Regions from separate parts of the Paenibacillus sp. PvR133 genome, predicted to be linked through region 1. Evidence: predicted binding sites of a transcription regulator. Region 1 holds the regulator's gene; the other holds the start of a gene.
The links. The regulator CtsR, encoded in region 1, represses protease genes until heat stress. The targets are predictions, from matches to a motif close to ATGGTCAATAAAGGTCAAACA.

Region 1 (5,965 bases):
AGGAAGCGGTCAGTGATATAACGATCTGACAATTTTACAGCCGCTTCAATAGCCTCATCTGTGATCTTTACACGGTGATGAGCTTCGTAACGGTCACGCAGGCCATACAAGATTTGAATTGCCTCTTCTGGAGAAGGTTGATCCACTGTAATTGGTTGAAAACGACGCTCCAAAGCAGCATCTTTCTCAATATATTTGCGGTATTCATCGAGCGTGGTCGCACCGATGCATTGCAGCTCGCCACGTGCCAGAGCAGGTTTCAGGATGTTGGATGCATCAATTGCGCCTTCCGCTCCACCAGCACCAATCAGTGTATGCAGCTCATCAATGAACAATACGATATTACCCGCTTGACGAATCTCGTCCATAATTTTTTTCAAACGATCCTCGAATTCACCACGATACTTGGTGCCTGCTACCACAGAACCCATATCCAGCGTCATTACGCGCTTGTCGCGCAACGTTTCAGGAATCTCATTCGCTATGATTTTTTGGGCCAATCCTTCGGCAATCGCCGTTTTACCTACCCCAGGCTCACCGATTAGAACCGGATTGTTCTTTGTACGGCGGCTGAGCACCTGAATTACGCGTTCAATTTCCTTGCTACGCCCAATAACAGGGTCCAGGTTGTTTTCCTTCGCAGATGCCGTCAGATCGCGTGCCAGACTGTCCAGAGTTGGCGTGCTGACATTAGCTGGAGCACCGTGATGGCTGGAAACAGCCTCGCTGCTGCCGAGCAATTGAAGCACTTGCTGACGCGCTTTGTTCAGACTGATGCCCAGGTTGTTCAGTACACGTGCTGCTACGCCTTCGCCTTCACGAATAAGACCAAGCAAAATATGTTCTGTACCTACATAGGTATGGCCCAGTTTGCGGGCTTCATCCATGGACAGTTCGATGACTTTTTTGGCGCGTGGAGTATAGGCAATGTTCGTCGGTTGCTCTTGACCGCGTCCAATCAGCGTTTCCACTTCATCCTGGATTTTTTCCAGTCCCAGCCCTAAACCGATTAAGGCTTTCGCGGCTATTCCTTCACCTTCACGAATGAGGCCTAGCAAAATGTGCTCTGTGCCAATGTTGTTGTGTCCCAATCGAACAGCTTCTTCCTGAGCCAAAGCAAGCACTTTCTGTGCACGTTCCGTAAATCTTCCAAACATCATATATCCTGCACCTCCACAGTGTGTATTTCAGATCATTCTATATATTAAAGGGTTGTGCCTAATTTTTGCCGGATCAGCTTCGCCCGGTACATATCGCGCTCTTCGGTATTCATTTTATCCCCAAAGCTTTTTTGCAGGAACCCGGGTTGTGTCATCACATTCAGCTCATTCATCGCTGCGGTGGAAGGACGCTCCAAAATCCCTAAATCTACGCCAAGACGTACATCGGATAGCCGCTGTGCAGCCTCCTTGGAATCCAATACTGCTGCATATGACAAAATACCGAATGAACGCATCACCCGATCTGTAATTCGCAGCATAGATTCATTCATTAGCCTTTCTCTGGCAGAACGCTCGTGCTCAATAATTTGTAGCACCACGCCATGTAGATTCTCAATAATCTCCGCTTCGGTTTGTCCCAGTGTAATCTGATTAGATACCTGAAACAAATTTCCGACCGCTTCGCTGCCTTCACCGTAAATGCCACGAACTGTAAGACCTACCTGTGAAACAGCAGACAATATACGATTGATTTGATGAGTCATAACTAATGCAGGCAAATGCATCATCACCGAAGCTCTCATACCTGTGCCAACATTCGTCGGACAACTGGTCAGAAAACCTCTCCGATCATCAAATGCATAATCAACATGCGCTTCAAATGCATCATCAATAATCATAGCGCGTTCCCAAGCTTCCCTAACCTGACATCCCGGATATAAGCACTGGATACGCAGATGATCCTCTTCGTTTATCATAACACTAACCGATTCATCATCGCTAATTAAAACAGCACCGTTACGAGATTCGTTCGCCAAATTTGGACTAATCAAATGCTTCTCAACCAGCACCTGCTTGTCGATCTCATCCAACTCGGATATTTTCAACGTATGAAAAGTACCAAAACCGCCTAAATCATCATACTGAAGGATATCCGTCAAGCGTTGAAGTGCTTCTTCCGACTGCTGATTGGTAGCAAGCATGGGAAAAGGCAGATGCTGCAAGTTACGCGCAATTCTCACCCGGCTGCTAATGACAATCTCCGAATCCGCAGCATCACCACGCATCCAGTCACTTAGCGGCTTCTCCGTAAATCGAATATTGGGCATTACGCATCCCTCCTACTCTTCACAAACTTTACTCTTCAGTCATTTCTTTTTCAAGCTCTCTGATTTGATCCCTAAGCTCAGCAGCTGATTCAAATTCTTCCTGTACAATATGCTGTTGCATCTCTTTTTTCAAATCGTCAATTTGCCGTTTAACCTTCAGTCGGCCTCCAGTGCGAACCGGAACTTTACCAACATGATTCGTACTGCCATGCACACGCTTGAACAGAGGGTCCAGACGACTATCAAAATATTGATAGCACGATGGGCATCCGAAACGTCCCAGCTTACTAAACTGTGCATAGGTCATGCCACAATCCTTGCATTGCAGGTTCTGCGGACCACTGTGGCCTGGAGATTGGCTCTTTGTACTGGAGTCAAAATCCAGCATCCCCGACAACAAGCTATGAATCGAAAATCCGTTAGGTGTTCCAGGGATCATCTCCCCTTTTTCCTTGGCACACGTCTCACAAATATGAAACTCTGTCTTTTCGCCATTCACAATTTTGGTGAAATGCAAAGTTGCCGGCCGCATATTACATTCTTGGCACAGCATAAAAGCACCTCCTTCAATGTCAGGATTTATACCAATCCCTACATCCAAACGTTAGTCTCTATTCACACACTATTTGGTCGCCAGCAACGAGATCAGCATAGCCTTAAGCAATCTTGCTCGCAGTTGATCACGATAGGGAAGCTTCAGTAATAATGTATCCCTTGATAAAGCAGCCTTCATTAAATTAGCTTCCCTTTTGCTTAAAAAATGGGCTTCCTCTAACTGATAAATTAGACCTTCTGCTGCCGATTGGCTTATTTCCTCCCCGATGCTCTGATGAAGATGTGTATGGATGGCATGCTGTGCAGGCAGCTGAATTCGCTGAATACGAATGTAGCCCCCGCCACCGCGTTTACTTTCCACCACATAGCCTTTTTCCAGCGTAAACCGGGTGCTAATTACATAATTAATTTGCGACGGCACGCAGGAAAAGCGGTCAGCCAGATCATTGCGCTGAATCTCCACTAAACCTTGGGGACTTTCCAGCAATATACTTTTCAAATATTGTTCAATAATATCGGAAACATTGCGCATTTCATCATCCTCCACTAACGGAAACGCAAGTATTCAAGTACATTTCACGCTCCACAGAGTCCGCCGTATATTGAACTTAACCAAACGGTAAAGTCACGAATCTAAGCTGTATTCAGGCTATTGCCTGATCTACATCCATTGGAATTGTACCGTTTTGTCTCTAGTGTGGCCTTTATTTGCGATTAATCATACACTTCTCTTATGTTCATAAGAGTCAGCTCCTAACTATACGCAAATCATTTCGATCCTCATTTACTTCTTTGCTATCAAAATCACCTTATACAGCTAATCCATCAGCATAGTACTTCTACAGAATCGCACTAGGCTTGATTGACTTTGACTTTCTTTGACTATATTCATATTATAGCACATTATTCATTTTTGCCAAGGGGTCAATACCATTTTTCGCAATCTAATTATGTTTTATACAATACCATAAAAAAACTCTTCCCATTACAGAAAGAGTTTTGAAAATTATGATAACCACACAAGTTATGTTCCCTGAAAGATGGAGCCTAAGAAGAACTAAATGGGCCTTTATCAGAAAAAATCCAATAAGAACGTTTGTTTTACCGGTATTACACGTTTAAGGGCAGACACAGACTCACTGCTGCCTTCAATACGCCCCCATTTATACAGATCATCAGCCTGCTGGTAGCCAAGCATCAGAGTCGTCAGTGACTGAATCCCAAGTTTCAAGTCAGCTACTATGGCGTTTTCAGATGAATTGCTTATATCCACTCTCTCCAGATGTCCTTGCCCCTCCGTAGTAATCGTTAATCTCCATAATCCATCATTCCATGGAGCATACCGATCAGTCAGATTTAAGGTTAAACTTGTTTCTTCTCCAATCTGTTCAAAAGGGTATCTTTCTATAAAAGCAGCTGCATCCACAATACGACCCATAAAATAAGGCACAGTTTCCTGTTGAATTCGTGGATCATCGAGTAAAAATGGCAGATTGTCATCTGCTGGAACGTAATTAAATTTACCTTGGGCTATCATTGAGTCATGATTTGCAAAATAAGTCCATAAAGCCCGACGAGCCGTCTCATTTTCATATACCAACTCATCACAATTCAACTGTTTATCTTCAATTTTGTATAGTGCATATCCCTGAGGATCGCCTGTTTCTGAGTAATATACCGCAGTTCGATAGTTCTCATTTAAAATCCGCTCTTGCCACCATTCCTTATCTCGTACCAGCGTGCCATTATAACGAGATGCATACGCTTGATACACTTGGTCCAATTCTAAAATATCTTTGACATCGCGTTTGACTGTACCTTCTGTTTTAAGTTTTGCAGGGAATTTTTCAATGGGAATGACGTACTTTTTGTATTCAATATACGTTTCCCATCCAAATTTACGATAGAAGGCAAAGGAGAATGGATGCAGAAAAGAAAGGCTTTGTCCCGCAGACTTCATCTCTTCAAGCGCATGCGTCAACAAGCGTGATACCATGCCTCCGCGACGCTTTTCTGGCCACGTTGCCACACCAGCAATGCCCCCCATATCAAAAACCTGACTGTTTATGTATACCTGTAGCGGTAACAAAGTCAGTTTAGCATTCAAGTCATGTCCGTCGAATATTCCCCATGTTTGCTCTGGTTTGAATTTCTTCTTGGATTTTTCCAGATCCTCCGGGGACATTGTAAACTGAAAAGCATATTGAGATAATTCAATAGCCGCTTCAAATTCCTCACGTTGTAATTGTCTGATCTCCATAACTTCGTCACCTCGCTCGTATACTTGGGCATCCATAAAAAAGATTATACACTTAGAGTGTGGCAAAGCCTCTTCCCTCTGTCAACCTTAGAAGCAGGTGGCCATCTAAAAACACATAAAAAAAGGATGATAATCTCAATGAGATTATCATCCTTTTCATCTTTGCTTGGCGACGTCCTACTCTCCCAGGACCCTGCGGTCCAAGTACCATCGGCGCTGGAGGGCTTAACGGTCGTGTTCGGGATGGGTACGTGTGGAACCCCTCCGCTATCGCCACCAAACATGAATTTACATCGTAAATTCTTCCGTACGGTTATTCGGTTCATCACTTATCGTGTGAATGAATAGCCATGCGCTTATTGTATGTCACTTGTACATACTTTCAAGGTTACACCCTGAAAACTGGATCCGAAACTCATTTGCGTTTTATTTAGGATAAGCCCTCGACCGATTAGTATTGGTCAGCTCCATGCATTACTGCACTTCCACCCCCAACCTATCTACCTCGTCGTCTTCAAGGGGTCTTACTAATTGGGAAATCTCATCTTGAGGGGGGCTTCACGCTTAGATGCTTTCAGCGCTTATCCCTTCCGTACATAGCTACCCAGCGGTGCTCCTGGCGGAACAACTGGTACACCAGCGGTACGTCCATCCCGGTCCTCTCGTACTAAGGACAGCTCCTCTCAAATTTCCTACGCCCACGACAGATAGGGACCGAACTGTCTCACGACGTTCTGAACCCAGCTCGCGTACCGCTTTAATGGGCGAACAGCCCAACCCTTGGGACCTACTTCAGCCCCAGGATGCGATGAGCCGACATCGAGGTGCCAAACCTCCCCGTCGATGTGGACTCTTGGGGGAGATAAGCCTGTTATCCCCAG
Region 2 (5,965 bases), 920 kb from region 1:
TCAACGTCAATGGAATCAATACACGTAGTATGGATGCCAAACAGATCGCTGGGAAGCTATACATTCCTATGAGTTTGCTGAAAGACTATCTGGGCATAGATGCTCAATGGAATGCAGCTCAGAAAACAGTAACGCTGAGTAAAAGCCAGCTAAATCCGATTACAATTGCGTCTCAAACACTTCCAGCTTCGAGTAGTGCGAAGGTGTCCTACAAGATTAAGTACCCGCAAATCAGCGGTAGCCAGCTGAATTCTGAGGCTCAACAGGCCATTAACAATGTGCTTAAAAAGCATGCAGAAGGTATATTGGCAGCAGGCAAAAAGATGATGGCTGAGGGAGAGGCTACAACAGAAAGACCGTATGAGTTCGGAAATGATTTTGTGATTGCCTATAACAAAGATGGTATTCTGAGTGTGATTATGCAGGACTACTCGTATACGGGTGGCGCGCATGGCATGACGGCACGTAAAGGATATACGTTCTCGCTCGCTGATGGTAAACTGCTGCAATTGTCTGACGTATTGAAGGCAAATCCGAACTACAAAAAGTTCCTCAATGCTGATTTGAAGAAAAAAATCGATGCACTTCAGGCTGGCGAAGGATTCGGCAAATTTAAAGAGCTGGCGGCAGATCAGAATTTTTATGTGACGAACAGTGGAGTAACAATCGTGTTTGATTTGTATGATTATGCGCCATACGCGTATGGAATTCCTGAGTTCACCTACTCGTTCGGTCAACTGCTGCCTCAAGGTGGAAAGCCTTTTGCGGGACAGAATGAATAGTAGAAATAAATAAGTCCAATTGTCTATAACCTAAAAAACAATAAAGCAAAAAAGCTGCCTACCGGATAAGGACATCCGGAGCAGCTTTTTCATTTACCAGTTATCGAAAGAGGTAAATTTCTTCTCTTATACACCTTCTGGAGAGGAGCTAGTTAGCACTTTATCAATAATACCGTATTCCTTGGCATCATCAGCAGACATGAAGTAGTCACGGTCTGTATCTTTTTCAATGCGCTCCAGTGGTTGGCCTGTGCGATCTGCGAGAATGCGGTTCAGTTTATCACGCATTTTCAGAATGCGGCGTGCGCGGATTTCGATATCCGTTGCCTGGCCTTGTGCACCACCCAGGGGTTGGTGGATCATAATTTCACTGTTTGGCAAAGCGAAACGTTTGCCTTTGGCGCCTGCATTCAGCAAGAACGCGCCCATGGAAGCCGCCATACCTACGCAAATCGTAGATACGTCAGGTTTAATGTATTGCATCGTATCGAAAATGGCCATACCAGCTGTAATGGAACCGCCAGGGCTGTTAATATACAAGTGAATATCTTTTTCAGGATCTTCGGCAGCCAAAAACAGCATTTGCGCAATTATAGAGTTGGCTACAACGTCATTGACGTCCGAGCCTAACAAAATAATGCGATCCTTTAACAGTCTGGAATAAATGTCATAGGCGCGTTCGCCGCGGTTACTTTGTTCTACTACCATAGGAACATAGCTCACGTCAAAAAACCTCCCTTAAATATCGTTAGTGGATTTGGTGGACATGCCGATTACACGTCCCTTATTTATAAACTGTTACCGTAATAACCACATGATAAACAATTTCAAACAAAAAGTCAAAGAAAGTCAAACTAATGATTAAAAAAAAGAGCCCTCAGCGCTCTTATTGGTTAAAACATTATATAGAAGCATCTAAGCGTTCATTTAAAATGGCGCGCCCGCGAGGAATCGAACCTCGATCTCAGGCTCCGGAGGCCTACGTCATATCCGTTGGACCACGGGCGCATAGTTGATTCAATGCAAACAACTAACTAATTAAACAACTAATTGGAAACAAAGATGATTATATGATATACAGCAGTGAATTGCAAGCTTTTATTAAATGCGCATATTCAGATAAATGGTTGAGAAATATAGGTTCAGATAGACTTGCATATGGAGCAAATATTGGTTAAGATATACGTGGGACTTAAAAAGTTATCCCGGGACGTTTTAAGACCAGTTAGAGATAGAGCATTAGAGACAGAACTTAGAAGTGTGCGGGAGTGGAAAGCATGCGAAAGATATTAGAAATACAGAAGCAGCTTCTGCCCGACCTCATGGATGTTTTGAAAAAAAGGTACACGATCCTGCATCAGATTATGCTGTCCGATGTTGTTGGACGCAGAACACTGGCAGCTTCACTGAACATGACCGAGCGCGTGTTGCGCGCCGAAACCGATCTTCTTAAAGCTCAGGGGCTAATTGAGATTGAGAGTGTAGGCATGAAGGTGAGCAAAGCAGGACTGGATCTGCTGGAACAGCTGGAGCCGATTGCGAACAACTTGTTCGGCCTGTCCCAATTGGAAGACCAGATTCGTCAAGCCTATGGTTTGAGGAAGGTGGTTGTCGTTCCAGGGGATTCGGATGCTTCTCCGTTAACAAAGCAGGAGCTGGGGCGCGCTGGAGCAAAAGCGTTGCTGAGTGTTATGGACGACGAGGATGTGGTCGCTGTAACAGGTGGCACGACGATTGCCGACGTGGCGGAACAACTGGCACTACCTTCTAATGGCCCACTTAAGGGTGGGTGGTTTGTACCGGCACGCGGGGGTTTGGGAGAAAGCATGGAAATGCAGGCCAACACAATTGCTTCCACAATGGCTCGCAAGGTAGGCGCTCAATACCGTCTGCTCCATGTACCGGATTTGCTCAGCAATCATGCTTACAACTCCTTGCTTGAAGATACGAACATTCAGGATATATTGAACCTGATTCGCGAGAGTCGTATCATCATTCACGGGATAGGCAACGCCATAGCGATGGCACATAGACGTAAACTTGATCCCGAAACCTTTGCCCAGATCAGCAGTGAAGGAGCGGTAGCCGAATCGTTTGGTTATTACTTTAACGAAGATGGCGTCGTTGTTCACAGAATGCTGACGCTTGGACTCCGATTGGAAGACATTAGGCGTACCGATACGGTTCTAGGTGTAGCTGGAGGCAAAAACAAGGCGGCCGCTATTCATGCGGTACTGCGTTTCGGGCAAGAGGACATTCTAGTCACCGACGAAGGCGCTGCTGTTGAGATTGTAAGTCGTTATTTAAATGATTAATATAGGATTTATGAATAATGTTGTCTTGACGGGCTTTCGGGTCTGTCTTGAATATATAAAACTAAACTAAACGAACTTTGGGAGGAACTCACTCATGACAGTTAAAGTTGGTATTAACGGTTTCGGACGTATTGGACGCCTTGCTTTCCGCCGGATTCAAAATGTGGAAGGTATTGAAGTAGTAGCAATCAATGACTTGACAGATTCCAAAATGTTGGCACATTTGTTGAAATATGATACAACACAAGGTAATTTCCAAGGACAAGTAGAAGTACATGACGGCTTCTTCAAAGTAAACGGTAAAGAAGTTAAAGTTTTGGCTAACCGCAACCCTGAAGAACTGCCTTGGGGAGACCTGGGTGTAGACATCGTTCTGGAATGTACAGGTTTCTTCACAACTAAAGAAGCTGCTGAGAAACATTTGAAAGGCGGCGCTAAAAAAGTTGTTATCTCCGCTCCAGCTACTGGCGACATGAAAACTGTCGTTTACAACGTAAACCATGAAATTCTGGACGGAACTGAAACTGTAATCTCCGGTGCTTCTTGCACAACAAACTGCCTGGCTCCTATGGCTAAAACACTGCAAGATAAATTTGGTATCGTTGAAGGCTTGATGACTACAATTCATGCTTACACTGGCGACCAAAACACTTTGGATGCTCCACATGCTAAAGGAGACTTCCGTCGTGCTCGTGCAGCAGCTGAAAACATCATTCCTAACACAACTGGTGCTGCTAAAGCAATCGGTTTGGTTATCCCTGAGTTGAAAGGTAAATTGGATGGCGCGGCTCAACGTGTTCCAGTACCTACAGGTTCCCTGACTGAGCTGGTAACAGTTCTGGAGAAAAACGTAACTGCTGAAGAAATCAACGCTGCGATGAAAGAAGCTTCCGATCCTGAAACTTATGGATACACTGAAGATCAAATCGTTTCTTCCGACATCAAAGGTCTTACTTTCGGTTCTTTGTTTGATGCAACTCAAACTAAAGTTCTGACTGTTGGCGACAAACAACTGGTGAAAACTGTAGCTTGGTATGACAATGAAATGTCTTACACTGCACAATTGATCCGCACGTTGGAATACTTCGCAAAACTGGCTAAATAAGAACAGTCTTATTGAGCAACATCATAGAGCGGAAACAGGTTATTGTTTCCGCTCTTTATATATCAAATGTGCCTTGAATTCCTGATTCGTAAAATTATAAGGGTGCGGAGGAATATGGAGATGAACAAAAAGAGCGTACGTGATATAGAACTGAATGGAAAACGGGTGTTTGTTCGTGTAGATTTTAACGTTCCGGTTGAGGACGGTAAAATTACGGATGACAAGCGTATTCGTGAAACCTTGCCAACCATTAACTACCTGATTGAAAAAGGTGCAAAAGTTATTTTGGCGAGTCACTTTGGACGTCCAAAAGGTCAGGTTGTTGAATCCATGCGTCTGACTCCTGTTGGCGTACGTTTGTCTGAGCTGCTGAAAAAACCAGTAGTTAAAGTGGACGAATCGGTAGGCGAAGCTGTTAAAGCGAAAGTGGCTGAACTGCAAAACGGCGACGTGCTGTTGCTTGAAAATGTACGTTTCTATGCAGGAGAAGAAAAGAATGATCCTGAATTGGCGAAGCAATTTGCTGAATTGGCAGACGTTTTCGTGAATGACGCATTTGGTGCAGCACACCGTGCTCATGCTTCCACAGAAGGTATCGCGCATCTTCTTCCGGCTGTTTCCGGCCTGCTGATGGAGAAAGAATTGTCTGTAATCGGTAAAGCTCTTTCAAACCCAGATCGTCCTTTTACAGCCATTATCGGCGGTTCCAAGGTAAAAGACAAAATCGACGTGATCGACAACCTGCTGAATATTGCAGATAACGTAATCATTGGTGGCGGTTTGGCTTATACATTCTTCAAAGCTCAAGGTCATGAAGTGGGTCAATCCCTACTGGATGAATCCAAATTGGACGTAGCTCTTGGTTTTATCGAAAAAGCGAAGAAGCTCGGCAAAAACTTCTACCTTCCGGTTGATATTGTGGTATCTGACGATTTCAGCGCTACGGCGAACACAAACATTGTGGATATCGACGGCATTCCTTCAGATTGGGAAGGCGTGGACATCGGACCGAAAACACGTAAAATCTATGCAGATGTTATCAAAAACTCCAAATTGGTTGTTTGGAACGGACCAATGGGCGTATTTGAAATCGAGCCTTTCGCTGGTGGTACTCGTGAAGTAGCGGAAGCTTGCGCAACAACTGAAGCATACACCATCATTGGTGGCGGTGATTCAGCGGCTGCGGCTGAAAAATTCCACTTGGCTGACAAAATGGATCATATCTCCACTGGCGGCGGCGCATCTCTGGAATTTATGGAAGGCAAAGCACTTCCGGGTGTTGTTGCACTTAACGATAAATAATCAAACGCACTATGCGTGAATAAAGCTTTAGGGCACCTAATAGTTAGGAGTTGAAACCATTGAGAACACCGATTATCGCGGGTAACTGGAAGATGTTTAAAACCGTACCAGAAGCTAAAACTTTCATCGAAGAGATCAAAGGCAAAGCAGAGGTTGCAGGAGTGGAAAGCGTGATTTGCGCACCATTTACGAATCTTCCTGCTCTGGTTGAAGCAGTAAAAGGCACGTCTATTAAAATTGGCGCACAAAACCTGCACTTTGCAGAAGATGGCGCATTTACAGGTGAAATTAGCGGTGGAATGCTAAAAGATCTGGGCGTAGACTACGTTGTAATCGGACACTCCGAGCGTCGTGAATATTTTAATGAAACAGACGAAACGGTGAACAAAAAGGTTCATGCAGCATTCCGTCATGACCTGACTCCAATCGTATGTGTAGGCGAAAAGCTGGAAGATCGTGAA

Region 2: a site for CtsR is predicted at 1,618-1,638, ahead of clpP (ATP-dependent Clp endopeptidase proteolytic subunit ClpP). Genes of this name have one in related genera too.

The regions. Positions count from the first base shown of each region.
Region 1 is NZ_JAFIBS010000001.1:592,358-598,322, forward strand. Features, by position in the region: gene clpC (ATP-dependent protease ATP-binding subunit ClpC) at 1-1,160, opposite strand, end outside; gene mcsB (protein-arginine kinase McsB) at 1,205-2,269, opposite strand; gene mcsA (protein-arginine kinase activator protein McsA) at 2,298-2,822, opposite strand; gene JOE49_RS02715 (CtsR family transcriptional regulator) at 2,892-3,356, opposite strand; gene JOE49_RS02720 (GNAT family N-acetyltransferase) at 3,897-5,084, opposite strand; rRNA gene rrf (5S ribosomal RNA) at 5,249-5,365, opposite strand; rRNA gene JOE49_RS02730 (23S ribosomal RNA) at 5,516-5,965, opposite strand, start outside.
Region 2 is NZ_JAFIBS010000001.1:1,514,493-1,520,457, forward strand. Features, by position in the region: gene JOE49_RS06765 (PdaC/SigV domain-containing protein) at 1-782, shown strand, start outside; gene clpP (ATP-dependent Clp endopeptidase proteolytic subunit ClpP) at 909-1,505, opposite strand; tRNA gene JOE49_RS06775 (tRNA-Arg) at 1,716-1,790, opposite strand; gene JOE49_RS06780 (sugar-binding transcriptional regulator) at 2,060-3,097, shown strand; gene gap (type I glyceraldehyde-3-phosphate dehydrogenase) at 3,192-4,202, shown strand; gene JOE49_RS06790 (phosphoglycerate kinase) at 4,323-5,504, shown strand; gene tpiA (triose-phosphate isomerase) at 5,564-5,965, shown strand, end outside.